Regions from separate parts of the Paenibacillus sp. 01T431 genome, predicted to be linked through region 1. Evidence: riboswitches for the same ligand, from Rfam matches in the RefSeq annotation. Region 1 holds a riboswitch; each other region holds the start of a gene.
The links. Region 1 has a riboswitch for cyclic di-GMP ahead of AC1DM9_RS22655 (anti-repressor SinI family protein). Riboswitches for the same ligand answer to the same signal wherever they lie in the genome.
Positions count from the first base shown of each region.

Region 2: another riboswitch for cyclic di-GMP. It lies ahead of AC1DM9_RS21360 (EAL domain-containing protein); the one in region 1 lies ahead of AC1DM9_RS22655 (anti-repressor SinI family protein).
Region 3: another riboswitch for cyclic di-GMP. It lies ahead of AC1DM9_RS14840 (hypothetical protein); the one in region 1 lies ahead of AC1DM9_RS22655 (anti-repressor SinI family protein).
Region 4: another riboswitch for cyclic di-GMP. It lies ahead of AC1DM9_RS30515 (transglutaminase-like domain-containing protein); the one in region 1 lies ahead of AC1DM9_RS22655 (anti-repressor SinI family protein).

Region 1 is NZ_JBFTPT010000013.1:23,199-31,225, forward strand. It holds gene AC1DM9_RS22635 (glycoside hydrolase family 88 protein) at 1-414, shown strand, start outside; gene AC1DM9_RS22640 (lipopolysaccharide biosynthesis protein) at 468-2,048, shown strand; gene AC1DM9_RS22645 (right-handed parallel beta-helix repeat-containing protein) at 2,098-4,407, shown strand; gene galE (UDP-glucose 4-epimerase GalE) at 4,531-5,580, shown strand; cyclic di-GMP riboswitch class II at 5,774-5,857, shown strand; gene AC1DM9_RS22655 (anti-repressor SinI family protein) at 5,874-6,035, shown strand; gene AC1DM9_RS22660 (helix-turn-helix domain-containing protein) at 6,050-6,382, opposite strand; gene AC1DM9_RS22665 (lasso peptide isopeptide bond-forming cyclase) at 6,788-8,027, shown strand, end outside.
Region 2 is NZ_JBFTPT010000011.1:334,750-342,776, reverse strand. It holds gene AC1DM9_RS21365 (metallophosphoesterase) at 1-1,320, shown strand, start outside; cyclic di-GMP riboswitch class I at 1,437-1,522, shown strand; gene AC1DM9_RS21360 (EAL domain-containing protein) at 1,607-4,519, shown strand; gene speD (adenosylmethionine decarboxylase) at 4,654-5,463, shown strand; gene AC1DM9_RS21350 (SDR family oxidoreductase) at 5,471-6,340, shown strand; gene AC1DM9_RS21345 (SDR family oxidoreductase) at 6,349-7,233, opposite strand; gene AC1DM9_RS21340 (helix-turn-helix transcriptional regulator) at 7,362-8,027, shown strand, end outside.
Region 3 is NZ_JBFTPT010000007.1:160,330-168,356, reverse strand. It holds gene AC1DM9_RS14865 (glycosyltransferase family 2 protein) at 1-388, shown strand, start outside; gene AC1DM9_RS14860 (hypothetical protein) at 393-1,571, shown strand; gene AC1DM9_RS14855 (polysaccharide pyruvyl transferase family protein) at 1,697-2,767, shown strand; gene AC1DM9_RS14850 (oligosaccharide flippase family protein) at 2,868-4,415, shown strand; gene galE (UDP-glucose 4-epimerase GalE) at 4,500-5,510, shown strand; cyclic di-GMP riboswitch class I at 5,652-5,736, shown strand; gene AC1DM9_RS14840 (hypothetical protein) at 6,092-6,826, shown strand; gene AC1DM9_RS14835 (copper amine oxidase N-terminal domain-containing protein) at 6,851-7,810, shown strand; gene AC1DM9_RS14830 (hypothetical protein) at 8,026-8,027, opposite strand, start outside.
Region 4 is NZ_JBFTPT010000025.1:205-5,487, forward strand. It holds gene AC1DM9_RS30515 (transglutaminase-like domain-containing protein) at 259-1,068, opposite strand; cyclic di-GMP riboswitch class I at 1,081-1,159, opposite strand; cyclic di-GMP riboswitch class I at 1,211-1,289, opposite strand; gene lysS (lysine--tRNA ligase) at 1,457-2,977, opposite strand; gene greA (transcription elongation factor GreA) at 3,146-3,622, opposite strand; gene AC1DM9_RS30530 (tRNA-dihydrouridine synthase) at 3,937-4,146, opposite strand; partial or broken gene AC1DM9_RS30535 (tRNA-dihydrouridine synthase) at 4,158-4,324, opposite strand; gene AC1DM9_RS30540 (helix-turn-helix domain-containing protein) at 4,383-4,595, opposite strand; gene folK (2-amino-4-hydroxy-6-hydroxymethyldihydropteridine diphosphokinase) at 4,547-5,104, opposite strand; gene folB (dihydroneopterin aldolase) at 5,079-5,283, opposite strand, start outside.

The sequences.
Region 1 (8,027 bases):
GCAATTGGTCTTTGTGATGCTTGGAGTGAATTACCGGAAGCACATGATTCAAAGGCGAAACTAGAACGGTTTGTAAAAAAATTCGCGCGGGCCATTCTTGTTTTTCAAAGGCCAGAAGGAAATTGGAACTGGACGGTAACACGGAATGAAACAAGAGCAGATTCATCTACTACAGCAACATTAGGCTGGTTTTTGCTTCAGGCATCTCAGATTGAAGAACTTTCTGAAGAATGCTCAGCAGGAGCAGAGAGAGCAATCCAATACTTAATGAAGGTAACAAGAAGAAACGGTGCAGTTGATTTCTCACAAGGGGACACAAAGGATATTGGAGTGTACTCTATGTTATTTAATATCTTGCCTTTTACTCAAGGTTTCTGTATTCGAATTGTAAATTATAACAAGAGAGTAATATAGACTGAAGAGCAATGAGAACAGTAACAATGGGATTTGTCAGATAGGAGCTTCGCATGAGGGTAAAAAGTTCATTATTGAATATTTCAGTCGGGCTAGGTAACCAGCTCATTATAACGGTTTTGAGTTTTATATCCAGGACGGTTTTCATTAACAGCTTAGGCATGGAATACCTAGGGATTAATGGGTTGTTTACTAGTATTCTTGCCATGCTTACATTGGCAGAGGCTGGAATCGGCTCAAGTATTATATATAATCTCTATAAACCTGTTGCCGATAATGATAGGCCCAAAATATTAGCCTTAATGGAGTTATACAAAAAAGCATATCTGGTCATAGCAGGAGTAGTACTAGTTCTCGGTTTAGGGGTTATGCCTTTCTTGGATCTCTTCATCAAAGAAACGAGTGTTGAAAACCTCAATTTGATATATATACTTTTTCTTATCAATACAGCTGCTCCCTATTTGTTTGTTTACAAACACTCTTTTCTTAATGTAAATCAGAAAAACTACATCGTAACAGCTGTATTTTCAATTTCAGCGATTATCTCTACCTGCATGAAAATAGCAATTTTATACTACACGGAGAACTATATTTTATATCTTGCAGTAGAGAGCGCTCTTTCCATTATAACATCCATTATTCTGGTCTTAATTGTAGATAAATTATATCCATACTTAAAGGAAAAGGTAAAGAGCAAGCTGGATCCCGAAACGAAAGCCAATTTCATTAAAAATATGAAAGCGATCATTCTTCAAAATGTCGGGAATTACTTTATTTTTGGAGTAGACAGTATTCTTATCTCTTCTTTTGTCAGTATCGCAGCGGTAGGTCTGTATTCAAATTACAAAATGCTTATTGATATTTGTCGAACATTCCTTAATCAGATATTTGCCAATATGTATCACAGTTTGGGTAATTTGGTTGCGAAAGAAAGTCCCGATGCTGTTTATCGAATATTCAAGGTTACATATCTTCTTAACTTTTGGTTATATTCACTCTTATCAATTGGTTTATATTTATTAATTGAGCCGCTGATCGACATTTGGATAGGCGAAGAGTATAAAATGACGAATGTAGTACTGCTGATATTGGTTCTATCCTTTTATGAAAGAGGCATGCGGAACTCTTTAAGCGCAGTGAAAACGACAGCCGGTATTTTTCATGAGGACCGATTTGCTCCTTTATTCCAGGCTGCGGTCAATCTTGGTTTATCACTGATCCTTGTACAATATTTAGGTATTGCCGGTATATTCATTGGAACATTAGTTAGCGGATTAGCGGTTCCTTTTTGGTATACGCCATTGCTTGTTTATCGTAAGGTATTTCGTCAGCCTGTAGTGCACTATTTTATGAGTTACATGCTCTACACTGCTATTGGAATTGTTGCATGTATCATTGTTGGTGGAATCAATTATTTTCTTCCGACATCCAACGTACTATGGCTACTGCTTAAAGGCATAATCTGCCTCATTCTAGTAAATGGGATTTATATTATCGTATTCCATAGAACGGAGCAATTCAAATATTTACTCGGTATTTTTAAAAATCTATTAATCAAACTACCAAACATAAGTGCAATATTCAGAAGGGCAGAAAAGCGACGTCATGGTATAGAAGCTGGTGGAAATAAGTAACCTTTTACGGATAAGCTACATAAGATAGTGTAAAAGGAAGGTGAGTTCTATGAGTCAACAAGGCTCTTACCGAATAGAACTAGACCGTTTTGCTATTAGCAACTTAGGCATAAATGCAGCTGAGACTACTAAAGGAATAAATGATGCTATTAGTTGGGCTAAATCGCAAGGATTTGTACATGTCATTCTACCAAGTGGAAATTATATTGTAAGAATGGATCCAAGTACTCTCGTAGCTATTAACATGTTGAGCGGTATTCATTTAGAGCTTGAGCAAGGCTGTGTAATAATGCTGGAGGGGAATTCATCTCCAAGTTATACGATTGTCGAAATGAGAGGAATTAATAATGCAAAGATATCAGGTGGTAAACTAGTAGGCGATAAGAAAAACCACGTATATGAGATTTTTGTGAAGTTTGTTAGGGGAGGTATAAACGCTGACGGAACGCTAAACAATGACCCCAACTGGATTCGCAGCGAGGTGATTGACCGTTACGCAAACCCCGGGCTTCTTGCAAGCTTTAGACTATGGAGCATTGCGGGTGTAAATGCTACAGGCTATCAATTCTATCAATATAAAGATACCGTATCTAAAACAACACTTACTGGCTCACGAACGAACGGTGTTTTTGCACCGGCCAGCTCAGGAGGAAGAGGCTGGTTTCTTAATGAGGATAAGGATTTAAGTAAAAATAATAAAATGATTTTTGCGATACCCATTACAGCTCCTCTAACAGATAGTCAAATTGCGGATATTCGGGCTAAGGTTGATAATTCATTTTATACGCATGAAAGCGGGTACGGGATCGGATCGTTTGGATCCAATAATATAGAAATAAGCAATATGGAGATTTCAAATTGTACCGGCGATGGAATTTTAACGGGTTATGAGAAATATCAGCTTGATCCTACCTTATATACGCAGGAACAGATGGGTCAAAATGTTCTTATTCATGACTGTCATATCCATCATTGCAGAAGACAAGGAATTTCTATCTGTGCTTCAAATGATACTCATATTTACAGAAATAAGATTCATCATATTGGCTATGATGACGATGGTGTAACAACTAATTTTAGAAACGGTACACCGCCCATGTTCGGAATCGATATCGAATCAATGTACAGTGAAACCAATATTCCGTATAAAACAGCAGATCGTCCTAATGGGTTTGAGCTTAATTATCGCATATTTATACAAGATAATTATATTTATAATAATGCACGTGGACATCTAGTTAATGCCGATGGTACAAATCTCTTGATAGAGGGAAATACCTTTGAAGGCGTTAATATTGGAGGTGTTAGCTCAAATCCGAATTTCGCAAATGTCAAATACATTAATAATTCATTTGATGGGTGTGAGTTATGGGTACAGGGAGATAACTTTGTTAACGGAGCTGTTATTCGAAACGGAAATTTAAGACTGCTGGATGTAAGGGGAGCAGTTGTTCAAAATTGTCAGGTTAAAAACGGCTTAGTATATGGTTCAAGCGTGTATGGTTATTTTGGATCACCTGCTGTTGATGTTGCTACAGGCACATTCACATTTAAATCACCTCATCTTATGGGTAACGGAGCACAAGTATCGTTTGAGCAATGGTCCGGTAAGATTCCGACAGGCATAAGTACAGATAAGCTGTATTATACCGTAAATGTTACTTCACTAGGGTTTCAGGTATCTGAATCGCAAGGTGGTGTGCCAGTCATTATTAAGGATGCGGGTGTTACGGGATTTAACTTGGGTAGATATAATTATGGCAGATGTTATCTAACCAATATAACCGTTGAACGAGATTGGCGTTCTGATAATTCGTTAACTCCGAACTTTAATTTATTAGCAGCCGGAGCTGTTATCAAGGATGTAACAGTGAAAAATTATGATGTATCTATATTAGTTCCGCAAGATTATGCAGGACGTCCAATAGTTGTAGAGGGCTTAACTCTTATTGAAGGCTCTGCAAGGTTTGAGGGTTGCCATATCAGCAATAGTGAATTTATTCGTGCAAAGACTCCTCTTTTAGGTAGTACTGATATTCAGCTAGGTTCAAGTGATACTAAATATATGAGACAGAATACACTAAGAAATGGATTGTTTCAAAATCTTGGACTCGTCATGGATGGAAATTCGCTTGTAACAGGAACTACTTTTATTAATGCTGTAGTTGGAAAAGCAGATAATAACAAAAAAGCAGTCATTTCTCATTCATTTTTTGATAATAGTAAAATCAACTTTAATTGGTTGAGACAAAATAAATCTGCAATTATTACGAAATCTGTATTTAGAGGAGTAACCGTGACAGGTACTGCGCCATATATCTGGCTAGATGATATCTCGGATTTGGGAAGTACTGTATAGCGTAAGTGAAAGAAGAAAATATATCCCTGTAGTTTTTCAAGATGCAGGGATTTTATTCCATATAGTGTTCTTAATAAAGAATAAATACGTTTCTTATAATGAAGGCTGAGAGGGGTCAATGAAATGGCTATCTTAATTACGGGTGGAGCAGGTTATATTGGAAGTCATACATGTGTGGAACTTCTTGAAGCAGGGTATGAGGTAGTTATTGTTGATAATTTGTCAAATAGCAGCTACATCTCATTAAACAGAGTTGCAGAAATTACAAACAAAGCCTTTACATTTTATCAAATGGATCTAATGGATCAAATCGGACTTGAAGGTGTTTTCACCAGACATACAATTGATGCAGTAATTCACTTTGCAGGATTGAAGGCAGTAGGTGAATCTGTGCAATTGCCACTGTCTTATTATCACACTAATATTACTAGCACCTTAATCCTGTGTGAGGTTATGAAGAAGTATGGTGTTCATAAGCTTGTATTCAGCTCCTCTGCAACGGTATATGGTCGACCGGAACATGTGCCGATTGAAGAAAGTTCTTCGCTTGGAGCAACGAATCCTTACGGAAGAACAAAGCTCATGCTAGAACAAATTTTACAGGATTTAGCGGAGTCTAACGAGCAATGGGGGATTTCAATTTTACGATACTTTAACCCAATTGGTGCACATAAAAGTGGAAGAATTGGCGAGAATCCTAATGGTATTCCAAATAACCTTATGCCATACATATCTCAGGTAGCTGTAGGCAGGCTTAAAAAAGTTAATATTTTTGGAGATGACTATCCAACCATAGACGGCACAGGCGTAAGGGATTATATTCATGTCGTGGATCTTGCGAGAGGACATCTATGTGCACTGGAAAAAATCATGAACAAATCAGGTGTGGATATATTTAATCTCGGAACTGGGCGCGGGTATAGTGTATTAGAGATGATTAATGCATTCGAGAAGGTATCGGGACGAAGTATTCCATATTCATTTACAGATCGTAGACCAGGAGATATTGCCATTTGTTATGCAAATACGATGCTTGCAAACGCGGAGTTGAATTGGGTTGCGACACTTGGGATAGAGGAGATGTGCGCTGACTCATGGCGCTGGCAATATTTGAATCCAAATGGTTATGAGGAAGAGACCACTAGAGATTCCATTAAAGAATTAACATCATAATTAAAAGCTGAGTAATAATTAAATACAATTAGGTCTGTTTTCTATGTCTGTTGATAGCTCTTACCTATTTCTCGTTCCGTTTAACATTACTTAAATAAATTCGACAAAAAATGTAATTATCTATCATTTTTGTGAGACATGAAGCGACAGTATGCGCACTTGTGGTGATTTATAATACATCTATAAACGAATGACAAGCATGGGAGACGTTGAAATGCGTTTAGTATCTGGGCACCTTAAACGCATGGAGTCAGTGGTGCAACCGTCCTGAAATGAATGGGGGACATGGGAAGATGGTACTAGCTAAAGCAGAAGATATTCAGGAATTGGATATGGAATGGGTAACATTAATCATGAAAGCACGTTCTTTGGGATTCAGCAAGGACGAAGTAAGGAAAGTATTGCTTTGTCTTGAAGAAAGTAAGGATAATGATGTGCAAGTAACGGCTGTATAAAAGTGGAAAAAGCGCTATTCGCGCTTAATTTTCCATTTATTAAATTCTAAAAACTCTTTAAATTGATCTTTGCTCACACCGGAAGCCATAGCTTCTCTTACTAAATCAGCCCACTCGTTGTCTAAATTGTCGGGTTTGCGATCATTTTTTTCATCGGTATTTAAAAAATCTTCAACCGTCACATTCAATACGGCGCCTACCTTTTCGAGGAATTGAATCGAAGGATTTTGCTGGAGCCCTCGTTCAATGGAGCTTAAATAAGATTTAGCGACGCCCGCCCGTTGGGATAACTCTGTAAGGGATAGGCCATTTCTCTTGCGCAGCAGTTGAATGCGTTCTCCAATCATAACAAATTCCTCCGTTATCACATCGTTGTAGACTATTTCTATTATAACGAATTATTCTTAATTACGAAAGGTTGTTAGCTATAACGCACTTATTTTTTTATTCAAACATTAAAACCACTTATTTTAATAATGAGTGGTTATTTTTTTATTTATAAGAGTACTATGTAGAGTTGAAAAAAATGTTTTTATTGTAAAATACTCAGGCGAAAAACTAATCGACATTTTGTTTTTAATAAAGAACAAAAACTATGAATTTTTTGCAGTTTATCGTAGAAAAGTCATTGACAAAGGTTTATTTCAGGTGTAATATTCAAATATGTTCTTTATAAAGAACTAAAAACAAATGCCTAATTTTTGAAACAAGTACGTTAATAAAACAAATTCGATGACCACCCGGAGGCCACGATGAGCGCCATCGCAGGAGTTTTTCATACCGGCAAGGAAAGTTTGGCATGGCAGCAGGGCGATGCTTTAATGGAGGCACTTTCTCAGTTTCCATGTAATACAGCTCAAGCTTGGCATGACGATAATATATTTTTAGGTTGTCATAATCAATGGATTACACCTGAGTCGATCAATGAACGTAATCCTTTTTTGGATGATGAACGAGGGCTTGTTATAACTGCAGATGCAATTATTGATAACCGCATAGAATTATTCAACCGACTCGGAGTAGAGCAGCAATTAAGAAGAAATATGACGGATAGCGAGCTAATTTTATTAGCTTATGATAAATGGGGGGATAGAACACCTATTTATTTAGCTGGTGATTACGCCTTCCTAATCTGGGATTGTAGAAGACAAAAGCTGTTTGGTGCTAGAGACTTCTCCGGAGGTCGCACGCTCTATTATCATCGAAATAATGAGCGTGTTGCCTTTTGTACAACAATTGAACCCTTACTTACATTGCTGGGTAAGGAGAGATTGTTAAATGAACAATGGCTTGCTGAGTTTCTGGCTATTTCTGGCATGGTTGACGTTGCGGATGCATCCAAGACGGCTTATCGGAATATTGAGCAGCTCCCTCCATCTCATACGATAACGATAACTGCAGGACGAATTACTCTTGCAAGATATCACCAACTGAGACCAGATGAAGTCGTACGCTTTAAATCAAATGATGAGTATGTTGAGGCATTTCAGGATGTGTTTCAACAAGCTGTTACTTCAAGGCTGCGGACACATCGTAATGTCGGAGCACAGCTTAGCGGCGGTTTGGATTCAGGCTCTATTGTTGGCTTTGCTTCAAAGGCATTGCGACCGCAAAATAAAAGTCTGCACACGTTCAGCTACGTACCTACAAGCGACTTTGTTGATTATACACCCAAATCAATGCTGACTAATGAAAGACCACTTATTGAATCGACTGTTGGGCATGTGGGAGGTATTGAAGAGCACTACCTAGATTTTCAAGGGAGAGATTCTTACTCCGAAATCGACGGGTTTCTAAATATTATGGAAATGCCTTATAAGTTTTTCGAGAATTCTTTCTGGATGAAAGGAATGTTTGAGAAAGCAGAGGAGCAAGGAGTTGGTGTGCTGCTTAATGGTGGCAGAGGCAATTTGTCAATCTCGTGGGGAGATGCCATTCCTTATTACGCCACATTGTTGAAAAAAATGAGATGGATCAAGCTGCTTCGAGAAA
Region 2 (8,027 bases), on a different contig from region 1:
CACGGCAATCTGCTAACCTCGGTTTCTCTGTCGGTGAAGCCGACTTTCAAATCACAGAAATCGGCAATAGCCGGCATGGAAGGCGAGCTTCCTGCTCTCTTCAAAGAGGAACGCAAAGTATCGCTGCAGGAGCTGGATGATGATGAAGCCCGCAGATTGCAGTATTGCTCGCGCAATAAAATTAACTTTATTTCAGGAACCATGTCTCCTGCAGATAAGGATGAAGCGGCGGGTGAGCTGGAATCGCTGAGGAAAGGGCTGAACTATTTTATGGAGCGCGGTGTTAAAGAGGTCGTGCTGCAGCCCAAATATATGGGATCACGCTGCAATGTTTATTTGCATGCAGATATCGAGCAATGTTTTGCAGTGAGCCGCAATGGGTACAAAATAAATAAGGTTGACCTAACCGCTGTTTATGAGCGACTGCTGCAAAGATTCGGAAGCTACATGAAGGAAAACGATATATCGATGCTTCTGCTGGATGGCGAGCTTTTGCCATGGGAGGCGCTGGGAGAAGGTCTCATCGAAAAGCAGTTTAAGCCAATTGAGAAGGGGCTTGAGACAGAGCTTGCATTCCTGAAGGCGAATGGATTCGAGGAAGCGTTCGGAAAGCTTGCGCATGATTTCAAGGAAAGTGGTTTTGAAAAGGATCAGTTTCACCTTAGCAAAGGGGCTATTAATGAGAAGTATGGCCTAGCCGTCTATCAAAATTTTAAGCATGTTCATTCTATTCTTGAGAAAAACAGGCCAATTGATGAGCATATCAAAGCATATGAAACGTATAAGAGGCAGCTAGAGCTGTATGCCGAGGCAGGGGAGCTTGAATACAAGCCATTTTCGCTGCTCAAAATCGTATACGTGGACGGAAGAGAGCAGCTGCCAGCGTGGAAAACCTCGGAGATGTATCGTTTCCTCTCTGACGATCCATTCATTACGCTTGTGCTGTCTGATGCGGAGAGCTATGAGCTTGCAGAAAAATATTTCTACACGCTTACGGTAGACAATCATATGGAAGGTGTCGTGATAAAGCCGGAGATGCCTCAGCCGTACACGGTTCCCTATATGAAAGTGCGCAATAAGGAATACATGTCTATTATTTACGGTTATGATTATAGATTTCCGCACAAGTACAATAAGCTCATCAAGCAAAAAAATATTACGCAAAAGCTTCGTACATCATTTAACGAGTACCGGCTAGGACAGCATATGCTGGCGATTCCTTTTGCTGAAATTGCCCCAGACAACGATGGATATCAAGCGGCTGTTGCTAATCTGTTGTTTGAGGTCGCCAAAGAGAAGGAAATCGATCCTAGATTGTAAATCATCAATATACCAAACCTCCCAAAATGGGAGGTTTTTCTACATCATTCGACCTATTATTAAATTGGTTATGGTATATATCGGAATAATATGGAATACTGGTATATGTAAAAAGTCCTAGTAAAAAGCAAAGTTGTCGAAAGACAATGACGCAAAGCCAACAGGCCTAAAGGAAATTTCCAAAGGTGGCTGGGTTGCCAAAAGGATGAGTGATAACATACCTATATCCTCTCCTTAAAAACTTCAGGTTACCGCCTACGTTATGAAAAAGAGGGGATATTTAGCAATGAAACAAATGATTAAACGTTTTAATGGCAATGTTAATGTTAGTAGTTTTAATATTGTTCAAAAGATAGCGAATTTAGGCTACTGGGAGTTTGACCATATTCGCAGAGAAGCATCCTGGTCGAATCAAATGTTCGAAATATATGGTATGAAATCTGATTTCTCGATGTCGATGGACGAATTTTTTGAGTTTGTACATCCCGATGATCGTGAGCGTGTTATTCAGCAGTTCCACCTTGCAATTGAATCAAAGAAGGAGAGCGTTTGCGAGTACAGAATCGTTCGTCAGAGCGGTGAAGTTAGATATGTTGTAGAAAACATTACATTCATACTTAATGACGAAAACGAGATATTGTTGACGATAGGCATGATTCAGGATGTAACGGAAAATAAAAAATTGCAGCATCGCCTCACACTAGAAGAACAGCTTTATAAATCGATATTTGAAAACAATCCTGACGCGGTCTTTTCTTTAGACGCACAAGGGCGTTTTTTGTCATGCAATTCAGTGCTTGAGCAACTTTTTGGATATACGAAAGAGGAAATTATAAATGATAGTTTTCATAAATTTGTAGATGCCGCAGCGCTGGATAAAACGATTCAATATTTTGAGCAAACAGTCAAGACGCTGACACCTCAAAACTATGATACGACAGGCATTACGAGAACAGGACAAACGATCAAATTTAATGTGACCAATATTCCAATCATTATTAATAAAAAGCTTATCGGTGTCTATGGCATTGCCAAGGATATTACGCAGCAAAAAATGATTGAGCAATCGTTGACTGAGACCGAATTAAAATACCTCAGTATTGTCGAGCAATCCATTGTCGGTATTTTTGTCGCGCAGAAAAACAACTTCGTTTATTCAAACGATCAGCTCAATAAAATGTTTGGTTATGACTCCTTGAATGGTATGGATATTATACAGACGATCCATCCTTCAGACCGTGAAGCCGTCGTTAATCAGCTAACGAAGTTACAGGAGGGTCAGTCTGTATCCAATTTCTGCCACAGAGCCATTAAACAAGATGGGACGATTATTCATTGCGAAGTGCACTATAATCAAGTGTCAAATATGGGAGAGCAGGCAATCGTTGGAGTAGTCCTTGATATTACGGATCGGAGCAAGGCTGAGGAATTAAATCAATATTTGGCTTACCACGATTATTTAACGGAGATGCCAAATCGCAGAATGTTTGAAGACCAGCTAGATAAGCAGCTAAGGGTAAGCGAGTATTTTAAGCAGAGGCTGGCGATCGTGCTGATTGACGTGGATCGTTTCAAATATGTAAATGATACGCTGGGGCATCCAATTGGGGATGAGTTGCTGAAACAAATCGCCTTCCGATTGATGAGCAATTTACGTGATGGCCAAACCGTATTCCGACTTGGCGGAGACGAATTTGCAATTATTATAGCTGATGTAAAGCAGCAAAACGAAATCAAGGATATGGCAGCTACTATTATTAAGCTTATCAATGAGCAATTTTTGATAGAAGGATATGAGCTGAATGTAACTGCAAGTATTGGAATCAGTCAATCGCCTGGCGATGGGAGCTCGGTGGAGCAGTTGATGAAAAATGCGAATGCGGCTCTTTATCATGCGAAGTCCAGAGGCAGCAACCAATCACAGTGCTATTCCTCTTCTTTAAATGTGCAATCATTCAAATTATTTTCACTCAGCAATGATTTGCGTAAAGCGCAGGAAAGAGGAGAGCTGTTCCTTCATTATATGCCTCGCGTACATTCGCAAACGATGGAAATTGTTGGCGTTGAGGCGCTGCTGCGCTGGAATCATCCGGATTGGGGATTGGTTGCTCCGTCTGAATTCATACCGATCGCAGAGGAAACGGGGCTTATTGTATCCATAGGAGAATGGGTGCTTCGCGAAGCCTGTATGCAGCATAAACGGTGGCAGAGCTTAGGCCTGCCTTCGGTTACGCTGTCGGTTAACTTTTCGGTGCAGCAGCTTCTTCAGCAAAATATATTGCATACCATCGATCAGATCATCGAGGAGACAGGAATTTCCCAAGATCGATTGGAAATTGAAATAACGGAAAGCTCCTTTATTAGCAATGAGAATGCGGTGACTGAATTGCTGCTGGAGCTGAAGAAAAGAAAAATCAAAGTATCGCTTGATGATTTTGGAACCGGCTATTCCTCTCTTTATTTATTGAAGCGATTGGCACTCGATACGATCAAAATTGATCGGTCATTTATCGAGGAGTTGATGACGGATCGTAGAAATAAAAGCATTATTGAATGCATTATTCAATTGGCTGGCGAACTTGGCATGCAGGTGGTGGCTGAAGGCGTTGAAACGAAGGAGCAATTCAACTATTTACGCGAGCAGCGATGCGATGAAATCCAAGGTTATTATTTCAGTCGTCCTGTAGAGCCGGACAGCATCGTACAACTTTTGAGCCGAAGATCTTGTAAAGAGCCTGCTTTATTTATGCCAAGTAAAGAGGTGCTCGTTAATCGGAGAAAAAGCTTTCGAATCGATTTGAAGCATTGTCTATTGGCAGAGATGACCATTACGATGTTCAAAGGTAGCAGTGTGAAGCTTGGGAGTACAGAGGTGTTTGTTCGAAACATCGGACCAGGCGGGCTCCGGTTTATAGTCGGTGTGAAGCTGCCCGTTAACAGCGATATTCTCTTGATGTTTAAGACGAAAATTCTTAATCAAATGTATGTGCTATTCGGATTTATCGTCTGGTACAATGAACTGGGCAAAGACATTTATGAATATGGTGTGCAATTTCAATTAAAAGAAAAGCAGCAGGATGAGCTCGTCAATACGCTTAATTTCCTAGCCATTAAGCAGCGTGATGGCATGCTTCCTCAAACACAGGTGTATGTGGGAGATCCGATACTCCGGATTAAGGAATTGAAAAAACATAATTAAAAATGAGATGGAAAAAGCATTTTACATTCGGTAAAACCGGGGCGTGAAATGCTTTTTTTGTGCAACATAAAAGTTTTGCCGCATCGGTCTTTGGGTAAAAGGAAATAGTAGTTATTGAAAAGGAGGATGTGCGCTTGAAACTTACACCGGAACAAAGAATTCAGCTGCATGGCTTTAATAATTTAACGAAGTCACTCAGCTTCAATATGTATGATGTGTGTTATACAAGAACGAAAGAAGAGCGTGAAGCATATATCGCCTATATAGACGAACAATATAATTCGGATAGGCTGACGAATATTTTGGAAACGGTATCGGATATTATTGGAGCGCATGTGCTTAATATTGCAAAGCAGGATTATGAGCCGCAGGGTGCCAGCGTTACTTTGCTCGTATCGGAAGGGCCGGTAATTGGCGGACCCAATGAGTCGTTTGAAGAATCGCCGGGTCCCTTGCCTGATTCCGTAGTGATGCATTTGGATAAAAGCCATATAACGGTTCATACGTATCCGGAGTATCATCCGAACGAAGGGATAAGCACGTTCCGCGCAGATATTGATGTATCGACCTGCGGCGAGATCTCACCGCTTAAAGCGCTGAACTATCTGATCCATTCATTTGATACCGATATTATGACACTGGATTATCGTGTGAGAGGTTTCACTCGTGACATTAATGGTTATAAACTTTTTATTGATCACGATATTAACTCGATTCAGAACTACATACCGAAGAAGGAATCTCTTTTGTATGACATGATCGACGTTAATATTTATCAAGAAAATGTGTTTCATACCAAATGCAAGCTGAAGCAATTTGATTTGAACAACTATTTGTTTGGCTATACGAAGGATTCGTTGTCAACCATAGAGCAAGAGGAAATTACGAGAAGATTAAAGACCGAGATGGATGAAATCTTTTATGGAAAAAATATAAGGAGCTGATTTTCTCATGTCTAAATCGTCATCACAAAAAAATATTAACCCGCCGCAGCACCAAAACCGTCAACCGGGCATTGAATCCGAGATGAAGCCGCTGCCGATTTTTGAATCGGATTCATATAAAGCGGCAGGCAAGCTGAAAGGGAAGACAGCTATTATTACGGGTGGAGATAGCGGCATTGGCCGCGCGGTAGCCGTTGCTTTTGCCAAAGAGGGCGCGGATTTAGCGATCGTATATTTGAATGAGCATGGCGATGCAGAGAAGACGAAGGAAGTTGTAGAGAAAGCTGGCGTGAAATGTTTGCTTATTGCTGGCGACGTCGGCGAAGAGGATTTTTGCAAAAGTGTCATCGAGCAGACGATTAAGGAGTATGGCAAGCTGGATATTTTGGTGAATAACGCAGCAGAGCAGCATGTGCAGCAGAAGCTTGAGGATATTACGTCGGATCAGCTGGTGGCTACGTTCCGAACGAATGTGTTCAGCATGTTCTATTTGACGATCGTCGCTTTGCCGCACTTGAAGGCATCCAGCTCCATTATCAATACGGCATCTATAACGGCATACAAAGGCAATCCGACGTTAATTGATTACTCCGCTACAAAAGGAGCAATCGTTTCCTTTACGCGCGCATTGTCAGTAAATTTGGCTGAGCAAGGCATTCGTGTTAACGGTGTAGCTCCCGGACCGATCTGGACGCCGCTTATTCCAGCGACATTCGATGAGCAGTCCGTAGCCACTTTTGGCTCAGATACACCGATGAAACGACCAGGACAGCCGCATGAGTTAGCAGCTGCCTATGTCTACCTAGCTTGTGATGATTCCAGTTATATGTCAGGCCAGATGCTGCATATTAACGGCGGAGAAGTTGTAAACGGGTAAAGTAGGTATTACAAGAAACCATGCTGCTTCGCATAATTTCCCCAGTGCGGCTGTCTGCCATCGACGTCGGTTATGCCGAACTCATCAGACAGCTGCCAGCTCGGGAATACTTGTCCGGATCTTTCAAGCAAATCGCTGCTTGCTGCAAGAGCTGCGATTCCGCGTCCAACAAAATATGGCGTTTCCGATTGGCTGAAATGCTCGGCATCTGGCTTGCCGCCATGCACAGCATCAAGCCACGTTTCTTCCGTTACTTCAAAATGCTCAAGCATTTCCTCAGAACGAAGGAAGCCGGGGGTTACAGCAACAGCCGTTACTTCATGGGGCTTAAGGTCAGCTGCCATTGCTGCGGCAAGATGAATAGGCGAAATTTTGGCCAAGCTATAAAACAAGCTTCCGCGATAACGGTAATCGATTCCGTCCGTTACTTCAATAATTAGTCCCTTTCTCCGTTTCACCAGCAATGGAGCCCCATAATGACTCGTAATGAGATGAGCTTTTACGGCACGCTCTTGCATTAGCAGGCCCTTGCTTAACGAATGCTCCCAAAACGGCTTTCCCCATTCCGTTAATTTTTCTCCTCCCCAAATGTTATTGACCAGCACATCCAGTTGTCCATTTTGCTCCTTATTGATTTGCTCGAACAAAGCCTGAACGTCCGCTTCAACTGTATGGTCCACTCTAACCGGGATGCCCACGCCTCCTCGTGCAGTGACCAATTCGGCTGTTTCTTCAATCGTTTCCGCTCTGTTCAAATCGGAGGCTTGGCCGCGAATGCTTCTTCCTGTGCAGTAAACGGTGGCTCCTGCTTCTCCAAGACTTACTGCAATACCGCGTCCAGCTCCTCGTGTAGCTCCAGCAACGACTGCGATTTTTCCCTCTAATGGTTTCATTGTATCTCTCCATTCCGATTTCTATGGTTTACTCTTTGTCAGTTTAGCAAACGATATACGACAACTACTGTCATATATTCATGCTACAATGAAAAAAACGGATTAGAGCAGCACAGGAGGCCTAGCATATGAGAGCGGGACGGTTAATTGCCATCCTATTATTGATGCAAAACAGCGGGAAATTGACATCAAAAGAACTTGCGGAAAAGCTGGAGGTATCCGAGCGTACCATCATTCGTGATATGGAGTCGCTTAGTGAAGCGGGCATTCCGGTTTATGCGGAGAGGGGAGTGCACGGAGGATGGGTTTTATCCGAGGGGTATCGAACCAATCTAACGGGTATGCATGCGGATGAATTAGTGTCTGTTATCGTTGGCAGTCCATCTTCTTTGCTGAGCGATCTAGGAATTGCGAGTCATTATGAAGCGGCTGTTCAAAAAATACTGGCTGCCTCTCCTGCTGAAGTGAGCAAAGGGGCAGCTCTTATGAAGCAAAAGATTCATATTGATGGAGCGGGCTGGCATCAGATGGAAGAGTTAATGCCATTCTTGTCGATTGTGCAGGAAGCCGTTTGGGAAGAACGATTATTGCAGATTCGCTATCATCGCGAGGACGGTATCGCCGAGCGAATCGTCTCTCCGCTTGGACTCGTTGCTAAGCGCAACGTTTGGTATTTGATTGGCGAAGTGAAAGGGGAGAAACGGACCTACCGAATCTCAAGATTATTGGATGCCCTTATGCTGGAGGAGCGTTTCGAACGCCCAGCAGACTTTGATCTGGCTCAGTACTGGGAA
Region 3 (8,027 bases), on a different contig from region 1:
TATATATTATCTTGTAGAAGAAAGACCAGGATCTGCAATCAGAACTATGAATCCTGACCAATATATTCACGTTCAGTTGCTTGCTAAAAGACTTGACGAAGTATTTCAAAAAGAATCTATAATATATAAATATCAATCACTATTACAAAAATTCTATTTCTATAACCTTTTATTTTCAATATCTCATGTTGTGAAATCAAAAATAAGCTTTATAGAAAAGTTGAACAAAATTAGGGACATAAAGAAAAGTTCGCATGGGAAGTCTACTTTGTGTATTGAATTTGATTCAACTCTAACCATAAAGTTTAAAGCTCTTTTGATTAAATATGCACCTGCTCCCTTAACAATTTTTGTTTGGTTGCTTAATAATAGGGTTAAAGGAGTATAAATTCATGCATAGTGAGCTTATTCAGGGTGATACAAATAATAAACCGACCTTGATGTGTTATATGGCTGCAATAGCTATATGTTTGTTACCAATACTAGGACCTTATAAATTCGTAGGATCAGTCTCAATAGGTCTTGTTTTCCTATTAGTAGTAGCATTAGTATCGATCTTTATAAAGAGAAGTATATCTATTAACAAACCAATAATTTTACTACTAATAATTCATTCCTTATTATCCGTAGTATCCTTCTATACTTTAAAATATAATTCAGGATTAATGAGTATGTTTTGGGGTATTATTGTAGCATTTATAACTTGTTTATCGTTTATGCAAATATTATCTTTTTACGAGAAAAAGTCATTTCTAAGAGTTCTTTGCATTTTATCTATTATTTGTGGAGGATTTCTAGTATACCAGTTTATATCAATTAATTTAGGCAACATCCCGCATAACGGTAAATTTTTTAGTGAATTGGTTACAGGATATTCTTGGTCATCTTCTGTAGAATATCGGAGACCGAATTCAGTTTTTTCTGAACCCTCTTATTTCGCTATTTACTTTCTCCCTATTTTGGCCTTAATGTTGCTAAAAAATAAATATACGATAGCAATTATATGCTCGTTATTACTATTCTTATCAACATCTACACTAGGGATTCTAGGTAGCATTTTGGTAATATGTATATATTCGATAATTAAAGGTAAATATAAAGTTCTTATTCTATTCTTCGTAATATTTAGTTTTTTGTTTGTATCAATTCAGTATTTAAATATCGACTGGCTTCTAAAATATAATCTAACTAAGATTTCTAGTGTTAACCAAGATAGTGGAATTAGAATGACTGGTTATGTTAAGTATTTTTTTGAATTACCTTTAGTAAATCAAATTGTAGGAGTTGGCTTTTTTCAGTTATCTAATTATTTTAAAGATTACGGTTTGTTTAATTATAGCAATGCTTTTGTATTAGTATTAATAAACCAAGGAGTATTAGGGATAGTAGCTTTTATTAGTTTTTTATTGTGGCTATTAAAAAAAACAACAGTTGAAGGTAGATTATTTTTGGCAATTTTAGTGATTATCAGTTCAATCGACGCTTTCATTTATAGTAATAATTTTTATTATATTTTATTCTATGTCCTAGTATTTTCAAATAAATTAAAAAGTCGAGAATTAACAGAGTAGCAGTTTCTAATGAAAATTAGAAAAAAGTTTAAACATATTTAATTTAGTATAGATAATTGTAATTAGATATATGGTTCTAATAAATTTACAATTCCCAATTAGGTGAATTTGAAAGGGTTATAAATTTGAAAATACTTGTATCAGCATATCTTGACAATAACATTGGTGATGATCTTATGATCAAATTGTTAGCTAAAAAATTTCCAAGTTGCAGTTTTTATATTGCTAGTAACAATAGTGCTGTACATAATACATTTAGAAATTATGAAAATATAATATTTCATACGTTTAGTACTAATAAAGAATACTTAAAACAATTTAAAGTGCATATATCAATTGGAGGTTCGTTGTTCAATGATATGAATAACATTAAAGGTATTATATATAGGATTAGAAGGATTATGATGCTTTATAAATTTAAGAGAAATAACATGAAATTAGCAACGATTGGTTGTAACCTTGGTCCATATAAAAATAAAGCTGGATTAATTTTGACAAAAAAAGAGCTTCAATTAAATAACATAGTCTCTGTTAGAGATAGGGAATCATATAATTTTATTGCTAATTTCAAAAGCGTTAGGAACTTTCATTTGGCCTCAGATATTGTTTTTAATTATGCTAATGAATTAAAATCAGACAATTATTCCACCCCAACCTATTTAGGAATATCCACTTATAGATCAATACAAAATAGCGAATATAACTTTTCAAGTTATACTTTTTTAGCAGCTATTGCAGATAAATATATTGAAGTAACAGGAAATAAAGTTCTTTTGTTTGCATTTGATTCTGAAAAAGAAAATGATTTATCATCAGCGCACCATATAAAAACATTATCGAGATATCCAGATAAAATCGATATAATTGCATATTTAGGATGTCATGAGACTTTCATTGAATCTATGAAACAATGCGAAAAGTTTATCACAATTAGATTTCACAGCGCAGTACTATCACAAATACTCAGAATACCTTTTTTACCAATTGTATATTCAAATAAAATGGATAATTATCTTGATGATGAATCGTATTTAGGGATACGTATTCAGTTTAAAGATATGAAACTACATAATTATAATATTGATGATATAGTAAGGTCCTTAATTTCTAATGAGAATATTTTCAATGATTTTACAAATGATAAAGCAGATACTAGTTATCATTTTAATGAATTGAGCAAAATAATATTTTCATAGTGTTTACAATTATACTTAACTCTAAAATTTCAGGTAATAAATATAATTTCTTATGAAGGATTATATTATTTAATATACTCTTGCGAGGGGAAGTAATTGATTGAAATATAATCAAGTAAAAGCTGGAGCCCTACTTTCATATTTACTTTTGATTATTACAAATATAACGGGGATATTTCTTACACCAACCTTACTAAGGGAGTTGGGACAATCTGAATTTGGTCTATATTCGTTAACATCGTCGATAGTTAGTTATCTTACAATCTTGGATTTTGGTATTGGGAGTGCGATTGTCAGATATATAGCAATGTATAGATTATCAGAAGACAAAGATAATGAATATAGTTTAAATGGGATGTTTCTAACTATAAACACTTTTATAGGCCTTATAGTTATTTTTGTTGGGGGTATTTTATATTCGACTGTTGACAGGATATTTTCAACAACAATGTTACCAGATGAAATGTATAAAATGAAAATTATGTTATTGTTATTAATAATTAATCTAGCTATAACCTTTCCATTAGGAACATTCACATCTATAGCTACTGCTTATGAACGTTTTGTCTTTTTAAAGATTACTAATATTTTAAGATCTTTAATGGTTCCTCTTATTATGCTTTTATTGTTGTTTATGGGATACAAGTCTTTATCTTTGGTGTTAACAATAACTATTTTTAATATTGTTTATTTAGTAGCTAATATGTGGTATTGTTTTGTGAAATTAAATACAAAATTAAAATTCAAAAATTTTGATTTTGTTTTATTAAAAGAGATATTTCAATACTCTTTCTGGATGTTTTTGTTTATTATAGTTGATAAAATATATTGGGGATCTAACCAATTCATATTAGGTATTGTGTCGGGTTCGAAAATGGTTGCAGTATATGCCATTGCTTTACAATTCGTGAATTATTATATGGCATTATCTACAGCTATAAGCGGGGTTTTTCTTCCTAGAATCACTCAGATGATTGCACAGAATAGTTCAGAAGAAGAGATTTCAAATGTATTTATCAGAATAGGTAGATTACAATATATAATACTATCATTAATTCTAAGTAGTTTTATACTTTATGGGAAAGCATTTATAAAATATTGGGCGGGAATAGACTATTCTAATGCTTATATTATTGCATTAATAATTATGATACCTCTTACTGTACCTTTAATTCAGACTTTAAGTATGACGATATTACAAGCTAAAAATATAATGGGTTTTCGTGCTATCACATACGTATGTATAGCATTACTTAGTATAGTAGTTAGTTTATATCTTGGAAAGATTTACGGCGGAATCGGAGCTGCTATTGGAACAACTGTTGCTTTAGTTCTTGGAAATGTATTTGTTATGAATATTTATTATTATATCAAATTGAAAATTGATATTATAGGATTTTGGAGAAATATACTTAAGATGAGTGTATCAGTTTTTACTGCAATGATGTTCGGATTGTTATTGAATTATTTTATTATTGACATAAATCTAATTCAATTGTTTATTAAAATTTTTGTATATTTAATTTTATTTTCTTTTTTAATGTGGACTATAGGAATGAATAACTATGAAAGGAATTTGTTAATTACTCCTTTGAGATCTTTATTTCAGAAATATAAATCTAAGAAATATTTATCAAAAAAATTATAAAAATAATCTCATAAATTAATTATTTTCAGAACACAATTTTCTTATGTGTTCAATAAGTTTGATAAAAAAGGAAGGGTGATAGTAATGGCTATCTTAGTAACAGGGGGGGCTGGTTATGTTGGAAGTCATGCTTGCCTTGAATTATTAAATGCTGGTTATGAATTAGTAGTTATTGATAATCTGTCTAACAGTAACCGTGAATCCTTAAATCGAATTCAAATGTTAACAGGAAAACCAATGAAATATTACAATGTTGATTTGTTAAACAAAGAGAGTATAGATGAAATATTTTCAGAAAATAATATTGATGCTGTTATTCATTTTGCTGGACTTAAGGCAGTAGGCGAATCAGTCTCATTACCACTTAATTATTATCACAATAATATTACAGGAACTCTAATTCTATGCCAAGTTATGCAAAAGTATAACGTGAAAAGAATAGTTTTCAGTTCCTCAGCCACTGTTTATTCTCCTATTTTATCAGGAGCAATTACTGAGGATCATTTGTTAGGTTCTTCAAATCCCTATGGTCGTACTAAATTAATAATTGAGGAATTATTTAGAGATATTTATGATTCAGATAAAGGCTGGAGTATTTTAATATTACGTTATTTTAATCCTGTTGGCTCTCATGCAAGTGGCTTGCTTGGTGAGAATCCGAAAGGAATACCAAATAACTTAATGCCCATAATTACAAATGTAGGAATGGGAAAGATAGCTCAACTTAAAGTTTATGGTAATGACTATGCAACACATGATGGGACCGGAGTCAGAGATTATATTCATGTGGTAGATCTTGCAATAGGACATTTAAAGGCTCTTAATAAAGCTATGTTAGGTACAGGTGTAGAAGTTTATAATTTAGGTTCTGGTAAAGGGTATAGCGTATTAGACGTTGTACAAACCTTCGAAAAAGTTTCTGGTGTGACTATTCCGTATACAATTGTTAAGAGAAGGCCTGGAGACGTAGCTGTATGTTTTGCAGATATCACAAAAGCGAAAAGAGAACTTGGGTGGGTTGCTAACAAAGGTATTGAAGAAATGTGCGCAGACTCTTGGCGTTGGCAATTAAATAATCCAAATGGATACGAATAGAGCAGTTACAAAAACAGTTCAAAGACGTACTACATTTGAGAAAAATATCATTAAATTTAGTAACGTTTGATAATTCAACAAACCCTATACACCCCTCAACAATTTTGTTACCATACCATTAAACAAAACAACCGCATAACCACACGATAAAGGCAAAACCATTGAAAAGTGGTGACGCAAAGCTACAGGGGCTTATCTTTTAAAAGACTGCCAGCCAGCTACCGAATATCGTGCCTCCCGCGTGGTTTATGTGGAAACATGGAGGTTATTATTATGTTCATGCGCGCAAACGTTGTACGTGAATGGCATCAACTCTGTATGGGATTCAATGAATTGCTGTGGGAAGATTGCTTAGATGAGAAAAAGCGCATGGAGATTTATTTGAGGATTGTTTATCACAAAAATAAACTAGCAGCTGTCTCATGAACTAGCACGAATGGCGTCGTTAACAGATCTGAAAACGCTATATCCGCAAGCTGACGCCCCGTCACTATGAAGCGTCAGCTTTTTTATTTTAAATTCTAAGAAGGAGATTCATATGCAATCATTGCTTCTTTAGTGGCTCATATGAAACCAAAACAATGAAAAAAACGAACAAAACACTAATGATTATCGCAGGTGCTCTCGTTGTTATCGGTATTGTCATTTATGGAAGCATGAGTCTCTATTCGAAGTTAAATCAGGTAGATGAACTGAATGGGCGTCTTGAAGAAGCTGCAGATAGCAATGCAGGACAAGAGTCGCCGAAGATTACGGAGCAGCCCAATGAACAATCTACTAATCAGACAGATCAGACTTCAGAACCTGATGCTACTCCATCACAAGAGCCTGATCTAGTTCCAACGACGCAGCCAGATGAAGTCCTAAAACCTAGTCCCAGCGCAACTTTGCCGCCAGATGAAGCGTCTAATAATGTAGACAAGGGACAAAAGCCGGATAAGGGATCTTCAAACTCCGAAAATAAGTCCCAGAAGAAAAAAGAGATTGATGCATCGGTTACAGCAAAGCTGGAAAAACTGAAATCTTCGTGTCAAGCAACCAGCAATAGCTTGGTTAAGCAGATTGCGAAAGAGCTTAGCGGTGATGAAGAAGCTACGCTTGCTACTATTCAAAGTAAATACCTGAATAAGGTATTTTCTGCGGAAGCCGATTGTGATGCCAGGTTCAATCAATTAATAAGCAATGCCAAGAGCGAGTATAAAGCAGCCGATCTAGGTGAGCAAAGCTTTCCGGATTGGAGCGCGCAATACGAGAGTGCGAAGGCTGGTGCTAGAGCCAATGCGCTTGCAGTAATTGCAAACTCGCTAAACAAGTAAGCTTTACTATTCTGAGGAGGCTCTATGAAAAAGTCACGTATTCTATCTATTTTTCTAGTTGTAATGATGTTGTCATCCGTACTTGCAACCGCTGCATCCGCAGCAACCGAAACGATTAAGACAAAGACACAGCCCATTAAGCTGCAATTTGATGGACAAGCACTCAAACTGCCCGATGGACAATATTCATTTATTCATCAAGGAAGTACATACGTACCGATTCGTTATATTTCTTACGCGCTGCTAAAAACAGTAAATTGGGATGGTGCGAAAGCGACGATCTCCGAGCCAACAGAGAAAGAGCTTGCTGCGCTGAAGAAACAATTGCAGAGTGCCGCTACGGGCAGCCAGAAGCCGCAAACGAGCGTTACAATTGCAATACAGCCAGTTAATGCAACTCTTGTGTTTAATGGAAAGACGAAGGCATTGCCGGCTGGTCAATCCCTCTATGCCTATAAAGGCTCGATCTATGTGCCCATTCGCTTCTTGTCAGAATCAGTAGGCACACAGATTAGCTACGATCCGGTGACGAAAACAGTTAGCGGTGAGTCAGCAGCATATCGAGCTGAGCAAGGTGGCGGCGGAGTCGTTCTTCCAGGCACGGGTGGCGGAACTGGAGGCTCTGGTGGTACAGGCGGTACGGGTAATGCCGGCGGTGGTGGCGTACCAGTTAAACCGACGTATGAGCAAATTACAGCAGAAGCAGAGAACAAGCTCGCTGCGCTGAAAGAAAGCTGCAAGGTGACTCTAATGGATATTGGACTGCAGTATGTAGCGGCAACGGATAAGACGGTTCAAGCTCAGCTTAAAGCTAAAGGACTTCAAGAAGTAGACAATTGCTCTGCAAAATTTGAAGTTATCATGTCCGATACGAAAGCTAAGCTGACGACGAATGGGTATAGCACAGACGTTCTTGCTTCCTACAGAGAAGCCTTTAACAAAGAGCTTGAAGCAGGAAGAGCTATTGCAGAGGGTTTGATGTAATAGGAGTTTTCACTTCTTTTTTGTAAAATTAGAGCAGGGGCAGAAGAGGTCGCGATGACTTCTTCTGCCCCTGCTTTGCGTTATCCTTACAATTACATGAAGTGATACATGCATCTGCTTGCATTTATTTATAATTTATTTTAGTTATAAGAGACCAGCTGCAGCTATAGGGGATAAGGGCTCCCATTTAGCCCACACTTCCTTAAATACAAACCTT
Region 4 (5,283 bases), on a different contig from region 1:
GAGGCAGTTATTACTCGTTGTTCAGTTTTCAAAGAGCAATCTTTTCTCTCTTGTCGACCGTGTATCTCGTTGGCGACCTAGATAATATATCATAGGCGTATATAGCATTGCAAGTGTTTTTTTCATTATTTACGAAAAAGTTTTCAACACTCCTATTTGCCTTCTAATTGCGTAATCGTTGCTTCGCTTCCTCCGCACCTATATTGAAGAAAGACATAAAAAAACGAGCTCTGCGATTTCCGCAAGCTCGTATGACTTCTAATATGTTTTTGTAACTGTATATTGAGCTGCATCCTTGATAAGCTCATACTTTTTCTTGCCCTTCTTTAGACCCGCATCAACAGTCGTATCAATCGTAACCCATTTCCCATCCAAGTACACTTCGTTCCAAGCATGATAAACATCCACATAAGTAGATTGTCCCATCAAGAGCTTCGTAGGGATATCCACGCTCCGCAGCATTGCCGCAAACAATGAAGCGTATCCGTAGCAGATATCCTTTCTCGATTTAAATGTGCGATCAATATTGGGGAGGTAATCAACTGACAGATTAGCAGCTAATTGATTATCATAACTTACATTCGTAATAATATACTCGTAGATTGCCTTTACTTTCTCCATATCCGTTTTTTTATTGCTCGCTAATTCTTTTGCCTTGACGATGGCGCTGCTCGCATTCGACCAGTCAATGTTCTGGATGGAATTCAAGTACAAAACCTTGTTGTCTTTCAAATCAAGCGTCACGGTTTCTTTCTTCGCCAGTTTGTATTTGTTGCCTGTTGTATTCTCTAGAACAGATATCGTATATTCGCCATTGCCAAGCTGCAATGGAAACTTCTCAGCTGTTTTTCCGCCGGTTAGATTATATGTATAGTTTGATGCGCCTTTTGCGATCATAAGCTTCGTTTTCACTTTAGTGTTCACTGCATATTGTACGGAGACAACACCTTTATCTAAATTCCCCGTATTGAGCCAATCAGAAGAGTCCGCTTCATTTGCCTGAACGACCGTTACATGGATGGATGCAAAAAGAACAAAAGCTGCGATGACTAACATAAATTTACGCATGAATATACTCCCTTCGGTAGCTGGCTGCCATCTTACGGAAGGCCCTTTAGCTTTGCGTCCCTACCTTTCGATAGGTTTGCCATTATCGTGTGAAGCGCTTTGTGATGAATTTCCCCTATACAAACAAAAAAAAGCCTGTTCATTCGGTAGCTGGCTGCCATCATACGGAAGGCCCTTTAGCTTTGCGTCCCTACCTTTCRATAGGTTTGCCGTTATCGTGTAGCGCTTTATTAGTTCTATTCTACCATATGAATCTAGCAAATCAATAGATTGTACTACAATATCAATCATAATTTGAATGTTTTTAAGGATTGTTGTTGCAAATTCTCGATATTAGAAAAAAAAGAACCATTGGCTGCTAAAAGCCAAACGGTTCCTTGTTTCTTTCTTATTCAGCAGAACGCTGATCTCTCATATGAGGGAACAACAGTACATCACGAATAGATGGAGCATCTGTTAGAAGCATGATCAATCGGTCGATACCGATTCCTAGTCCGCCTGTTGGCGGCATGCCGTATTCCAGAGCGCGGATAAAGTCTTCATCCATCTCATGCGCCTCGTCATTTCCATGCTCACGCTCAACAAGCTGCGACTCGAAACGCTCACGCTGATCAATCGGATCGTTAAGCTCCGTAAATGCATTAGCATGCTCACGTGCTACGATGAATAGCTCAAAACGATCGGTGAAGCGTGGATCTGCTTCGCTCTTCTTAGCAAGCGGCGAAATAGCAACCGGATGTCCTGTAACAAAGGTTGGCTGAATAAGCGTGTGCTCACCGAACTGTTCAAAGAAAGCGTTGAGAATATGACCAAATGTCATATGCGGATCAACGGCAACTTTGTGTTCTTTCGCCAAACGATGGGCTTCCTCGTCGCTCATTTCCACGCCGAAATCTACGCCAGTCGTTTCTTTGACAAGCTCAACCATGCTGACGCGACGCCACTGAGGTGTCAAATCAATCTCTTGGCCTTGATAAGTGATTTTCGTTGTTCCAAGAACCTCTTGCGCAATATGTGCGATGACATTCTCTGTCAATGCCATAATATCCTTGTAATCAGCATAAGCCTCGTAAAGCTCAATCATTGTAAACTCTGGATTGTGGCGAGTCGAAATCCCCTCATTCCGGTATACACGGCCGATCTCATATACTTTCTCCAATCCGCCTACAATCAGTCGCTTCAAATGAAGCTCGATTGCAATACGCATGTAGAGCTGCATGTCCAGCGCATTATGATGCGTTTCGAAAGGGCGTGCTGCAGCACCGCCTGCAATGGAATGCAGCGTTGGTGTTTCTACTTCTAAATACCCGCGGGAATCTAGGTAGCGACGCATGGATTGAATGATTTTGGAACGAGTAATAAAGGTTTGTTGGACGTCGGGATTCACGATAAGGTCAACATAACGCTGACGATAACGAAGCTCTACGTCTTTCAAGCCATGATATTTATCAGGCAATGGAAGAAGCGACTTTGTCAAAACTTCAATATCACGTGCTTTGACAGAGACTTCGCCTGTATTCGTTTTGAATACAACGCCTACTACGCCAATGATGTCACCGATATCTAGCAAATCAAAAGCTGCAAACTTATGCTCTTCAACGGAATCTTTACGAACATAAATTTGAACCTTGCCGCTCAAATCTTGAATCGTAGCAAAACCCGCTTTGCCCATACCGCGTTTCTGCATAATACGGCCAGCAATACGCACTTCAACCGCTTTTTCTTCTATTTCTTCTTTGCTAAGCCCTTCATAGGCTTGTACAATATCTTCGGCGTTATGAGTGCGTTCGAACTTTCGGCCAAATGGATCCACACCTAACCCTCTAAGCTCGTCCAATTTGTTTCTGCGAATTTGCAAGAGCTCACTTAGCTCCTGCTGTTCATTGTTTTCTTGTTCCACTTCTTTCATCTCCTTGATCATTCGGCAAAAGCAAGCAGCTGTCACCGGATTCATGCAGCAAAATCTCGTTTCGCAATAAAATATAAGCAATGTATAGACCTGTAATATACGTTCTTATATTTTAAACGTTCAAAAAGCTTCCTACAAGGAAGCTTTTTGAACCGCTCATAGCAAACATTATTTTTTGATATCGAGAATTTTGTATTGAATAATGCCGACTGGTACGCTAACTTCAACAACGGTGCCTTTTTTCTTGCCTAGAATCGCTTTACCAACCGGGCTTTCATTTGAAATCTTGTTTTGCAAAGGATCGGCTTCCGCTGTACCAACAATGGAATAATCCATTGTGTCGCCATACTCCATATCCTCAACCGTTACGATCGAACCGATGCTCACGGTATCAATATCAATATCGTCATTATTTATAATACGCGCATTGCGCAACATTTTCTCAAGGGTAAGAACGCGGCCTTCGATAAATGCTTGCTCATTCTTCGCATCTTCATATTCCGAGTTTTCGCTTATATCACCATAGCCAATTGCTACTTTAATACGTTCAGCTACTTCACGACGCTTGACCGACTTTAGGTTCTCTAATTCATCTTCGAGCTTTCGCAGCCCTTCTTGAGTCAGAATGATTTGCTTATCGTTCATCTTTCCGATTCTCCTGTCATGTGACTAATTTTTCATACCTTGTATGAATTCACTGTTACCTAATATATTACGCTTCTTATTCCTCATACCAACTGTTGTTTGAAGCGCTCTTGATGTCTTCGTTAGATTATATTGCACGATTATATTGCAAAGTTACCCTGAATGTCAATCAAAGCCAGACGACCCATTGAAACCGTTTCATTTCTGAAATGTAGAGCAGAAGCCGCATGATAGCGGCTTTTGTCGAATGGTGTCGGCTCGCTCCCGTTACAGGGTAAATCGCATAACCGATCTATTTGTATTTTAGTAAGCGCCTACTTCTGCAGAACCCGCTTCTTTGCTGGAACAGCACTGACAGCTTGGAATTCTTCGTCCTCTCCAAGCGAGTGGACGTAGTTTTCCAAAATCGCTACCATCGGATCACGGCCTGTATGTTCGAGCAGCCTTTTTGCATCCTCTGGTGAGAAAACGTCGCCATTCCCAATTACGGGAATCGATACCGCTACTTTGACATCCTTTATAATGTCCCAATTAGCCTTACCCGTATACTACCATGCAAAATGGCCTTGTCGCTTACCATCTCCGCACATACAAGACCCGTTCCAAACTCCTTGGCAATTAATCAAAGGCAGGATAGCACACGCTTGCCATCGGCGCTAGCACCACTCTGTTCTTCATTTCGATGCCACCGATTTTCAGCATGTCACTCCTTCCTCCTCTTCTAACTGCTTATTGTTCATGTCTTGTGTACCAGACAGCACTATTCACGGTTATCAGACATTAATTCCTCATAGCTGATTCCGAGCGTCTTAGCGATATGATTTAATAACTTCGTATCCGTCTTTCTTGTTCCTCGCTCCAATGAGCCAAGAACGGCCACCGATACGCCAAGCTCCTTGGCCAGCTCCTGCTGAGTATAGCCCTTCAGCTTTCGAAAGGCTCTGACGCGCTGCGCCAATTGATTGTTTTCCATAACGTAATGCCTTCCTTTCCATCCAGAAGCGCTGCTTCAGATACTGCGCTTACCTCGGACTGCAGCCGATGTGTTTGATCCAAAACATCATGCAGCGGAACGAGAACGAACGACCGCTCCATCATACGCGGATGCGGCAAAGTTAATTCCTCTTGATCCATTCTGACATTATCGTATAGGAGCAGATCAAGGTCAATGGTTCTCGGTCCCCAACGAATTTGTCGAACTCTACCGAGCTGCTGCTCGTACTCCAAAAGCTGACGCAAAAGCATTAATGGAGATAGTGTCGTTCGTACAGCTAATGCCATATTGATAAAGGGCGGTTGCTCTGTGTAGCCTACCGGATCAGTCTCATACATGCCTGACACTCTGCTTACCACGATGCTCGGGTGCGCATCGATGAGGCTAATCGCTTCCAGCAGCAGTTGCTCACGGTTTCCCATGTTAGATCCTAAAGCAATATATGCCTCTGCCTGTGCGCCATCAAGCGGGAATTGTTCGTCCATCATTGTCCCGCTTTCTGCGCAGTTCTACCGTTACTCCGTCAAAATGGATATCAAACGGCGGGTTTGGCTTCGTTACTCGAACCGTCACTTCATTTACCATAGTATAAACTTCCAGTACTTGCGATGCAATGTGACCTGTTAAAGCTTCGATAAGCTTAAACGGAGGGCCCTCTACAATCGTT